One region of the Microbacterium sp. SA156 genome, then DNA from elsewhere that is predicted to be linked to it. Evidence: predicted binding sites of a transcription regulator. Region 1 holds the regulator's gene; the other holds the start of a gene.

The links. The regulator LexA, encoded in region 1, represses DNA repair genes until DNA is damaged. The targets are predictions, from matches to a motif close to TCGAACANNTGTTCGA.
Region 2: the regulator LexA is predicted to act here: its motif matches at 2,964-2,979, upstream of ACOWU6_RS02670 (DUF222 domain-containing protein).

The regions. Positions count from the first base shown of each region.
Region 1 is NZ_JBAKGU010000014.1:24,951-30,307, reverse strand. It holds gene ACOWU6_RS13300 (alpha/beta hydrolase family protein) at 1-1,479, opposite strand, end outside; gene ACOWU6_RS13295 (methylenetetrahydrofolate reductase) at 1,625-2,563, shown strand; gene lexA (transcriptional repressor LexA) at 2,633-3,316, opposite strand; gene ACOWU6_RS13285 (LysM peptidoglycan-binding domain-containing protein) at 3,568-3,921, shown strand; gene ACOWU6_RS13280 (histidinol-phosphate transaminase) at 3,949-5,028, shown strand; gene hisB (imidazoleglycerol-phosphate dehydratase HisB) at 5,072-5,357, shown strand, end outside.
Region 2 is NZ_JBAKGU010000002.1:108,218-113,574, reverse strand. It holds gene ACOWU6_RS02680 (hypothetical protein) at 1-615, shown strand, start outside; gene ACOWU6_RS02675 (DUF429 domain-containing protein) at 644-1,426, shown strand; gene ACOWU6_RS02670 (DUF222 domain-containing protein) at 1,327-2,898, opposite strand; gene ACOWU6_RS02665 (RtcB family protein) at 3,284-4,453, shown strand; gene ACOWU6_RS02660 (LacI family DNA-binding transcriptional regulator) at 4,484-5,357, opposite strand, start outside.

The DNA of each region.
Region 1 (5,357 bases):
GGGGTCGGCGATGCCGGCTTCGGCGATGCCGCGCGCGGCGGCCGCGACGTCCTCGACGTCGACCACGCCCCATCCGCCCTTGAGGCGCTCGCGGTACGCGCGCCCGTAGCCGGTCGATCCGCCGTAGTTGACATCGAGCACGCCGATGCCCCGGCTCGTGAAGTACGCGACCGCGAGGGAGAGGTCGCCCGAGACGTGCGCGGTCGGGCCCCCGTGCACGAGCACGAGATACGGCGGCAGGTCGCCCTCGGGGCCCGTCGCGAGCGGGTTCGTCGGCGGAAATGCGAAGGCGTGCACATCCCCGCGCGGCCCGGGGAACGACAGCGGCAGAGCCTCGGGCATCCACGCCGGGTCGAGGTCGGTCTCCCCGCCGCGCACCGGCGCGAAGGTCCGCGCGTCGACGTCGAGGAGCCAGATGCCGCCCGGCGTCCGCGGGCCGGCGCCCGACAGCAGCAGGCGCGCGCCGTCGACGTCCTTGACGAGCATCTGCCCGAGCGGCGTCTCGAGCTCCGTCACCGCCCGCGTTCCGGGATCGACGAGCACGAGCCGGTCGCGTCCGTTCGTCTGCACCGCGGCGATCCGACCGTCCTCGAGCCGCGCGTACCAGCGGGTCCCGAGATTCCAGAGCGGCCCGCCCGTGTCGGCGTCGGAAGGCAGGAGCGGCTCCACGACGGCGCCTCCGGCCGCGTCGAGCCGGGCGCGGCGGAGGTTCCATCGGGCAGGGCCGCCGGGCGCGGCAGGAGGGTCCGCGACGAAGAGGAGCTCATCGTCCGCCGCCCATTCGGGCTGCAGCGCCGACACTTCCTGCCCGTCCGCGACGCCGCGCCCGCCGGCGAGTGTTGTCCAGCGGCGCACGCGCCCATCCGATTCGATGCGCCCGACGCGCAGCTCCGCGGCATCCCACGGCATGTCCGGATGGTCCCACGCGATCCACGCGAGCCGGCCAGCGCGCGGTGCGGGGTAGGCGACGAAGTCGCTCCCTGCGACGACGCTCACGATCGCGGACGCGTCCTCCGCCGCGCTGCCGTCGAGCGGGATGGCGACGATGTCGCGACGGGGAGCCCCCGTGGCGCCCTGCGTCTCGCGGACCGCCCACAGTCGGCCCTCCGCGAGGACGAGGTCGCCGAACGCCATGCCGGTGCCCGCGGGCGTGAGCGGGATGGGCTCCGCATCGGCCGTGCGCAGGTACACGCGCTGATCCGACTGCTCGACGAAGAGGAGTGCGCCGTCGTCGGCCGCGGTCCACGCGCCGCCTCCGTACTCGTGGACGCGAGACCGCGCGCTCCAGGGCGCGGGAAGAACGCTCGCGCCGTCGCTCGCCCGCAGCACCGCTGTGCGCCCCCGCTCGGCCGCGACGCCCTCGGCCCACCAGACGTCGCCGCCTACGAACCGCGCGTCGCCGAGGCGCGGGGAGTTCCCCGCGATGTCGGACGCCGCGATGGGCGACGGCCACGAGCCGAACGGGAGCGTCTGCGTCATGTCCTCCACGGTAACCGGCGACGTTCCGACACGGAGCGTCACAGATGCTCCCGCGCCCGCGCGCGGGCGACTACGGTCGGGAGAGGAGAGGCCGGATGCGGCGGCAGGGGATCGCCGCGGCGACCGGAGAGCACGGAGGAAGGACATGGCGACGTCGGCCACGCCGTTCTCGTTCGAGCTGTACCCGCCGCGCACGCCCGCGCGCACCGCGGCTCTCGAGGAGACCATCCGCCGCCTGGCCGCAGCAGGCCCGGACTTCCTCTCCGTCACGTACGGCGCGGGCGGCTCCACGGGCGGTGCGTCGCTGCGCGTGCTGCGGTGGATCCGCGAGAACACGGACGTCGAGCCGCTCGCTCACCTCACGTGCGTCGGCAACGACTACGCGACGGCGAGCGCCCTCATCCGCGAGTTCCTCGACGCGGGCATCCTCAGCTTCCTCGCCATCCGCGGCGACCCGCCCGCCGGGAAGGACGAGGACGACGCGTTCCTGGGCGACCTGCGGACCTCGGCCGAGCTGGTCCAGCTCATCCACCGCGTGCAGGCCGAGCGCGCTCCCTACGGCGAGACGACGATCCCGGGCGTTCCCGAGGCGGTGCGGGTGGACCGCGCCCCGCGTGCGCGCACGCTCGTCGCGGCCTTCCCCAACGGGCATCCGCGCTCGCGCCATCCGCTCGAGCACCTCGATGCGCTCCTCGCGAAGCAGGCGGCCGGCGCCGAGGCCGCGATCACCCAGCTCTTCTTCCATGCCGACGACTACCTGCGCTTCGTCGATCGCGCCCGGGCCGCGGGCGTGACCATCCCGATCCTCCCCGGCATCATGCCCGTGACCTCTCCCGCCAAGCTCGCGCGCATGCTCGAGCTCACGGGCGAGCCCCTGCCGTCGGAGCTGTCGATCGCGCTCGAGGTCGAGCCGACCCCCGAGGGCCGCAGGGAGATCGGCATCGCCTACGCGGCGGACCTCGCGCGCGCGGTGCTCGCCGGCGGGGCCCCGGGCATCCACCTCTACGCCTTCAACGAGCACGAGACCGTGCTCGCGGTGCTGCGCGAAGCCGGGGTCGCGCTGCGCGAGACCGCGGCTTCCTGACCGCCGGTTCGCTCCCGGCACACGAGGAGGGCGGGAGCCGACCGGCTCCCGCCCTCCTCGTGTGCGCCGTCAGACCGCGCGCAGGATAGCGACGACCTTGCCGAGGACCACAGCGTCGTCGGCGAGGATCGGCTCGAACGCCGAGTTGCGCGGGAGGAGCCAGGTGTGGCCGTCGCGCTGACGGAACGTCTTGACGGTCGCCTCGCCGTCGACCATGGCCGCGACGATGTCGCCGTTCTCCGCCGTGCCCTGCGACCGGATGACGACCCAGTCGCCGTCGCAGATCGCCGCGTCGATCATCGACTCGCCGCTGACCTTGAGCATGAAGAGCTCGCCCTTGCCGACGAGCTGTCGGGGGAGGGGGAAGATCTCCTCGACCTGCTGCTCGGCCGTGATCGGGACGCCGGCGGCGATGCGGCCGACCAGCGGCACGAGAGCGGCGTCGCCGACCGCGGGGCCCGAGTCGGCCGGGTTCTCCGCCGCCGAGCCCGGGAGATCGATGAGCACCTCCATCGCGCGGGTCTTCCCGGGGTCGCGACGCAGGTAGCCGCTCAGCTCGAGCTGCCCGAGCTGATGCGTCACGCTCGAGAGCGACTTCAGTCCGACCGCGTCGCCGATCTCGCGCATGCTCGGCGGGTAGCCGTTGTGCTGGATGGAGCGCTGGATGACCTCGAGGATGGCCAGCTGCTTGTCGCTCAGGTTCTTGCGCCGCCGCGTGCGCGGCTTCTCCTCGCGCGTGCCCGCATCCGTCATGTCGTGCTCCTTCGCTGCCCCGCTCGAATGTCGGAGGTGCGTGATGTGGTGGTCCCGTCAGGACGACGCTAGCGGATCTCGACGGGATTCCGGGAGATTTGTTCGAGCGTGTCTCGCAGAAGTCGCGAAACCCGTTCGAAGAGAGTTCTTGACACCGCGACCACATCGAAGATAGGTTCGGAACATCACTTCGGGTCCGTCTCTCCCGGCCGAGCAGACGGACTCGAAGTGATCTACAGGAAGGAACCGCCATGCGCACGAACAGCTCCGCTCCGGCACGCTCGACCCGCCTCCGCCTCACGGTGCGCGGCCGCCGGGTCCTCGCCGCGCTCGCCGCGGCTCCGCTCGTCGCGGCGATCGGATTCGGGGTGCTCAGCGGCGGCGCGGCCCTCGCCTCGCGCGAGGACAGTGCGCCTGCCGGCACCTTCGACACCGTCACGGTCATGGCGGGCGACACCCTGTGGGACATCGCGCAGGCGGTCGCCCCCGAGGCGGACCCGCGCGACGTCGTCGACGAGATCCTGCACCTCAACCAGCTCCCGGGGAGCGACATCGCCGCGGGGCAGGAGATCGCCATCCCCGCCGCCTACTCGACGGGCGAGTGAGTCCGTCGCGCGCTCTAGCATGGACGGGTGACCGTCTCTCTCGATGACCTCCCCCTGCGCGACGACCTCCGCGGACAGCAGCCCTACGGCGCTCCGCAGGCGCCGCTGCCCGTCGCGCTGAACGTCAACGAGAACACGCACCCGATCCCCGACGAGGTCGCCGACGACATCGCGGACTCGGTCGCCCTCGCGCTGCGGGATGTGAACCGCTACCCGGATCGCGAGTTCACGGCGCTCCGCGAAGGGTTCGCGGAGTACCTCGGGCACGGGCTCGAGCCCGAGCAGATCTGGGCCGCGAACGGCTCGAACGAGGTGCTGCAGCACCTCCTCCAGGCGTTCGCCGGACCGGGGCGGACGGCGTTCGGCTTCGCCCCCACCTACTCGATGTACACGCTGCTGACGCGCGGCGTCGGCGCGACGTTCGTGTCGGGAGAGCGGGGGGCGAACTTCTCCCTCACGCCCGAGAGCGCGGCCGCGCAGGTCGCGGAGGCCCGGCCCGACGTCGTGTTCCTGTGCGCACCGAACAACCCGACGGGGACGCCGCTCGAGAACGACGTCGTGGAAGCCGTCTACGACGCGACCGACGGCATCGTCATCGTCGACGAGGCGTACCGCGAGTTCGCGCCGCGCGACGTGCCCTCGGCGCTCCAGCTGCTGCCCGGGCGGCCCCGGCTCGTCGTCTCGCGCACCATGAGCAAGGCGTTCGCGTTCGCGGGCGCGCGCGTCGGCTACCTCGCCGCGGACCCCGCGGTCGTCGACGCCCTCCGCCTCGTCCGCCTCCCGTACCACCTCAGCGCGCTCACGCAGGCGGCGGCTTCCGCGGCCCTGCGTCACGCCGACACGATGCTCGCGATGGTCGACGAGATCGTCGAGCAGCGCGACCGGATCTCGGCCACGCTCGAGGCGCTCGGCTACACCGTGTACCCGACGTGGTCGAACTTCGTCCTGTTCGGCGGCGTGGAGGATCCGCACGCGACCTGGCAGGCGCTCTACGACCGCGGCGTGCTCATCCGCGACATCGGCATCCCCGGACACCTCCGGGTGACCGCGGGGACCGAGGACGAGACGAGCGCCTTCCTCGACGCGCTCGCCGAGATCGGCCGCTGAGCGCGCGAGGAGCCCGGTCGGGTCGCGCCGGTAGAATCGGAGCATGACCCGTACCGCGCGCCGCACCCGTTCCACGAGCGAGTCGAGCATCGAGCTCGAGCTCGACCTCGACGGAACGGGCAGGAGCAGCATCGACACGAGCGTGCCGTTCTTCGACCACATGCTCACGGCGTTCGCGAAGCACTCGCTCACCGATCTCACCGTGAAGGCGACCGGCGACACCCACATCGACGCGCACCACACGGTCGAGGACACGGCGATCGTGCTCGGGCAGGCCATCCGCGAGGCGCTGGGCGACAAGGCCGGGATCTCGCGCTACGGCGACGCCC
Region 2 (5,357 bases), on a different contig from region 1:
GTGTTCGCGCGCGCCGACAACGACGGACAGCTCGACCGCGACCGCGCTCGCGGGGCCGACGGAGATCAGAACGAGCGCGAGCGCTTCTGTCGCACCGTGCAGGACGAGGTGGTCCGCATCGTCCCGCGCGGCGTCCCGCTCATCCTCTCGATCTCCGACGATCTGGCAACCGCGTACCGCGCGCAGAACACGCACGATGCGCTGCTCGAGACCGCGATCCCCGCGCATCCCGATTCGCTCGACGATCGTCGGCTCGGCGACGAGGCTCGCGCCATTCTCGAGGATCGCCGCCGGGCCGCGACCGAGCAGTGGAAGGAGCGCTTCGGCGAGCTGCGCTCGCAGGGCCTCGCGACGTCGCGCCTCGAGGAGGTCGCGGCCGCCGCGGCGGCGGCGGCAATCGCGGAGCTGCGATTCGACCACGCGGCCGATCTGCCCGGGAAGCTCGACGAGTTCGGTCGCGTCGTGGAGGACGGCGAGGATGCGGCCCTCATCGAGGACGTCATCGCGCGCGTCCTCGAATCGGGCGGCGAGGTCCGGGCTGTCCGACGCGAGGATCTCACCGACGGCGCCCCGCTCGCTGCGGTGCTGCGGTTCGCTGTGCCGACGCCGCGATAGGCGGCTCTGGCGCCCATAGGGTGGGGGCGTGCTCACGATCGGCGTCGACCTCGCAGCGGAGGCCCAGCGGACGGCCGCGGCCGGGATCGAGTGGACGGATGGCTCCGCTCGGCTCACGAGCCTCGCCGTCGGGATCGACGATGTGCAGATCGTCGCGCTCGCGCAGGGGGCGGACGTCGTCGCGATCGACTGCGCATTCGGCTGGCCGGCCGAGTTCGTCGCCTTCGTCTCCGCGCACGAGCGCGGTGAGATGTCGCCGCGATCGCTCTCCGGGAGGGACTGGCGCCGTCGGCTCGCCTATCGTCACACCGATCGGGCGGTGCGGGAGGTGACCGGGCGGTGGCCGCTCAGCGTCTCGACGGACCGACTCGGGATGACCGCCATGCACTGCGCGGAGCTGCTCGCCGCCTTCGAGGCGGCAGGCGAGCGCATCGACCGCTCGGGCGCGGGAAGGCTGGTCGAGGTCTACCCCGCCGCGGCCCTGCGACTCTGGGGTGTGCAGACAGCCGGCTACAAGACCCAGCCGGACGCGCGGATGCGGGCCGCGGAGTCGCTCCTCGGCCTCGCCCCGTGGCTCGACGTCGACGACGGTCAGCGCGATCTGCTCGGCCGTTCCGACGACGCACTCGACGCGCTCGCGGCGTCGCTCAACGCGCGCGCCCACGCGCTCGGGCACACCCTCCCCGTACCGGACGAGCTGCGCCCCGCGGCTCAGACCGAGGGATGGATCGCACTCCCGACCGCGCCGCTCGACTCGCTGACGAGCAGGTCGAACTCGTCCGCCTCGATCTCGGCGACCCATTCGTCGTAGAGCAGCTGCTGCCAGGCCTCATCGAACGGAGGCGCGTCCGGCAGCACATCGGGGATCGGGACGTCGACCTCGAGGTCAGCATCGATCTCGTCCTCGTCCTCGAGAGACGGCCACTCCCCCGGCGGCGCGGCGCCGGATCTCGCCCTCGGCTCCGGGAGGGACTCGAACCGTACCTGGGGTCTCGGGCGGTCGACCGAGGTCCGCCCGATCGGGCTGACCCACTCGAGCACCCCGGGGCTGATCTGGCGGACGGTCCACGGCGAGTGGTGCTTGTCGAGATGACATCCCTCGCACAGGCACTCCAGATTGCCCACGCACGTCTCCCCGCCGCGCAGATACGGGATCGTATGGTCGAGATCCGCCGTCGCCGCTCGGTTCTCGCACCCCGGGCTACGGCACGTTTCGTCCCGCGCGAGGAGGAACCGGCGCTGCGCCGCGGTGGGGGCGTATCGGTCCACCGTGAGGAGGGCTCCGGTGTCAGGACGCAGGAACACCCGGTCCCACCCCGCCGCGTGTCCGGCCAGGCGCCGCGCCGTCTCGGGGTCGACCGGACCGTGCCCGGCGACGAAGGCGGCCTCGTCGTCGAGCCCCACCAACGTCTCGACGCGAATGACGATCTGCACGTTCGCCTGGATCACGTCGAGCGCGCCGCCCTCGCGGAGCGCGTGCGCGGACGGCCGGCCCGTCAGCGCCAGGTCCATCCACAGGTCCGCCTCGATCTGCGACTGCGTGCGCGGGTCGACCTCCGCTGCCGCCTCCGGCCCGCCTTCCGCTTCCGCCGCCTTCCGCGCGCGGCGGTTCTCGGCGACGATCGCTCGGGCCATGCTCCGGATGCGGTCCCGCGCCGCGTGGACCTCGGCTGTGGAGGTGATCAGCTCGAATCTGCTCACGCCGTCTTCGAGGTCATCCACGCGGACCCGTCGACGCGCGCGTGCGGCGGCATGCCGGTCGGCGATCGGCGTCGGGCACAGTCGCTCAGCGAGCTCGATCGCGAAGGCCCGCAACTGGCCGGGCGAGGCGGTCTCGGCGAACCCGATCGCCGCCTCCTCGTACTCCTGGTCGAGCCCTTCGGGCAGCCGCTCCCCCGCCCGCCGGATCACGTCGACGTGCCGCACGGTGATCCGGCCTTCAGCCAGCGCCTGAACCGTCGCGGGGTACCGCTCGACCAGCACCTCCGCGTCTGCGAGCTTCGTCATCATCCGCGACTTCGCCTCGTGCAGCACGCCCGCGGTCTCGCTCGCCATCGAGCGGAACGGGAAGTCGTGCGACGAGGGTCCGCCCGCGCGCTCCCGCTGCACCCGAGCGATCCGTGCGGCCTCGGCAAGCGCCTCGATCTCCATCGCATCGGCCTGCGCGCGCAGTCGCCGCGAGGTCTCCAGGCGCCCGCACAGCGCGCGGGTCGACGCGATCTCGTCGTCCGTGAACTCCCACGGAACGCTCGAGAACCCGCTCGGCGACGTCGTCTTCGACATGCCTCCAGAGTACCGACCGCCTCGGACATTTCACCGAAGAATCTCGATCTGTGGATAACTCACGTGCGGACATCCGTTCGCATCGGTTCGCGATTCCGAGGCGGCCCCTTGCGCGCCGACACGGCCCGCCGGTAGGGTCGCAAGGCTGTGCCGACCGGCACACGCAGCGAGTCGAGAGGTCGACGCGATGAGCCCGCAGCGGGAGCTTCGCCAGGCGGTCCTGGGCAGCAAGCCCCAGAACCGCTCTTCGTCGACCCCTCCGGCGCCGGCCGTGTAGCAGCACCCGCTCGCATCACGCCCCGCACCGCACAGGTCCGGGGCGTCTCCTTTCCGTCACGCGGAGGAGGTCCGGGGACCAGGACCCGCGGATCGAAGGAAAGGAATCATGGAGAGGCTCTCGGAACGCCTGCTGTCGTGGGCGAGCCTGATCGACTCGCAGACCGTCGAGCAGGCGCGCACGTCCTCGCGCATGCCGTTCATCCACCCCCACGTGGCGCTCATGCCGGACGCGCATCTCGGGCTCGGCGCGACCGTCGGATCGGTCATCCCGACACGCGGCGCGATCATGCCGGCCGCGGTCGGCGTCGACATCGGCTGCGGGATGATCGCGGTGCGCACGCCGTTCACGCGCGCGAATCTCGCCTCGCGCGATCTGCGCGAGCTCCGCGAGCAGATCGAGCGCGCCATCCCGCTCTCGGCAGGGCACGACAACCGCAAGGTCGTCGCGACCGCCGAGCCGCGCGTGGCCGAGCTCGAGAAGCTCGCCGCCGAGGCGGGCTTCGATCCCGCGAAGCGGGCGAGGAGATGGCGGCTGCAGCTCGGATCGCTCGGCAGCGGCAACCACTTCATCGAGGTCTCGGTCGACGAGACGGATGCCGTGTGGATGTTCCTGCACTCCGGCTCACGCGGGGTCGGCAACCGGATCGCGCAGCATCACATCGCCGTCGCCAAGGGCCTGGCCCGGCGCGACGAGCTCGACCTGCCGCACATCGACCTGGCGTACCTCGTCGAGGGAACGGACGAGTTCGACCGCTACATCAGGGAGCTGCGGTGGGCGCAGCGGTTCGCGCTGCTCAACCGCGAGGAGATGATGGACCGCGTCGCGAATCAGCTCGGCCGCTTCCTCGACGCCGAGGTCGACGAGCTCGAGCGCATCAACTGCCACCACAACTTCACGGAGTCGGAGGTGCACTTCGGCGAGCGCGTCTGGGTGTCCCGCAAGGGAGCGATCCTGGCGGACGCCGGTCGGCCCGGGCTCATCCCGGGATCCATGGGGACCGCGTCGTACGTTGTCGAAGGCAGGGGGAACGCGCTCGCGCTGAACTCCTCGCCGCACGGCGCCGGCCGCGAGTACTCGCGGTCGGCTGCGCGCCGCACGTTCACGCGCGAGCAGCTGCGCGAGGCGATGGCCGGCATCGAGTACCGCGACACCGAGGCGTTCATCGACGAGATCCCGCAGGCGTACAAGCCGATCGATCAGGTGATGGCCGACGCGGCCGATCTCGTCTCGGTGCGGCACACGCTGCGCCAGCTCGTGAACGTGAAGGGCGACTGAGGCGAGGGCGGGGCGGCGGCCCCGCCCTCGCTACGCCGACTCGCGCAGGACGAGACGGTGCGGGACGACGCGGAAGCGGTCGACCTCGGCGTCGCCGTCGCGAAGCGCGACGGCGAGCTCGAGCGTGTGCCGCGCGACCTCGTCGAAGTCGACGGCCAGCGTCGTCAGCGTCGGCGCGACGAGCGTGCCGATCGTGAGACCGTCGACCCCGGCCACGCGGATGTCGCGCGGCACGTCGAGGCCCGCATGGCGGCAGGCCGACAGCGCGCCGAGCGCCATGAGGTCGTTGAACGCCAGAAGCGCGTCGGGAGGCGCTGCCCGCCGCACGATCTGCGCGGTGACGGCGGACGCATGCTCGGCGCTCGACGACGCCGCGTGCACGACCTCGGCCTCCACGCCGTGCTCGCGGAACGCCGCCGCCATCGCCGCGCCGCGCGCGCTGGGCTCGCGCGGCGCGGAGGCGTCGAGCACGACGGGGCGCCGCACGCCCACCGCGACGAGGTGCGCGACGAGATCGCCGATCGCGGCGACGGGGTCGAGCCGCACGCCCGCGTGCTCGGTGGTCTCGCCCGCATCCAGCTGGATGAGCGGCGTCGTCGCGAGGCCGCTCCCCCACCCGGCCGACCATTCCCCGAGATAGCCGACGACGACATCCGCCTGCTCGCGCAGCGATGCGAGGAGGCGATCCGCGTCGCTCGCGAGACCGATGTCGACGAGCATCACGTTCCATCCCTCGTCCGCCGCGAGCCGCACGACGGCCGCGGCGAGCTCGGGAGAGTACGGGTTGCGCAGGTCGTTCACGACGAGACCCAGCTGCCGCGCGCCGCCCGTCACAAGGCCTCGGCCGAAGCGCGACGGCCGATACGACAGCTCGCGCGCAGCCTCCATGACCCGCCGTTTGGTC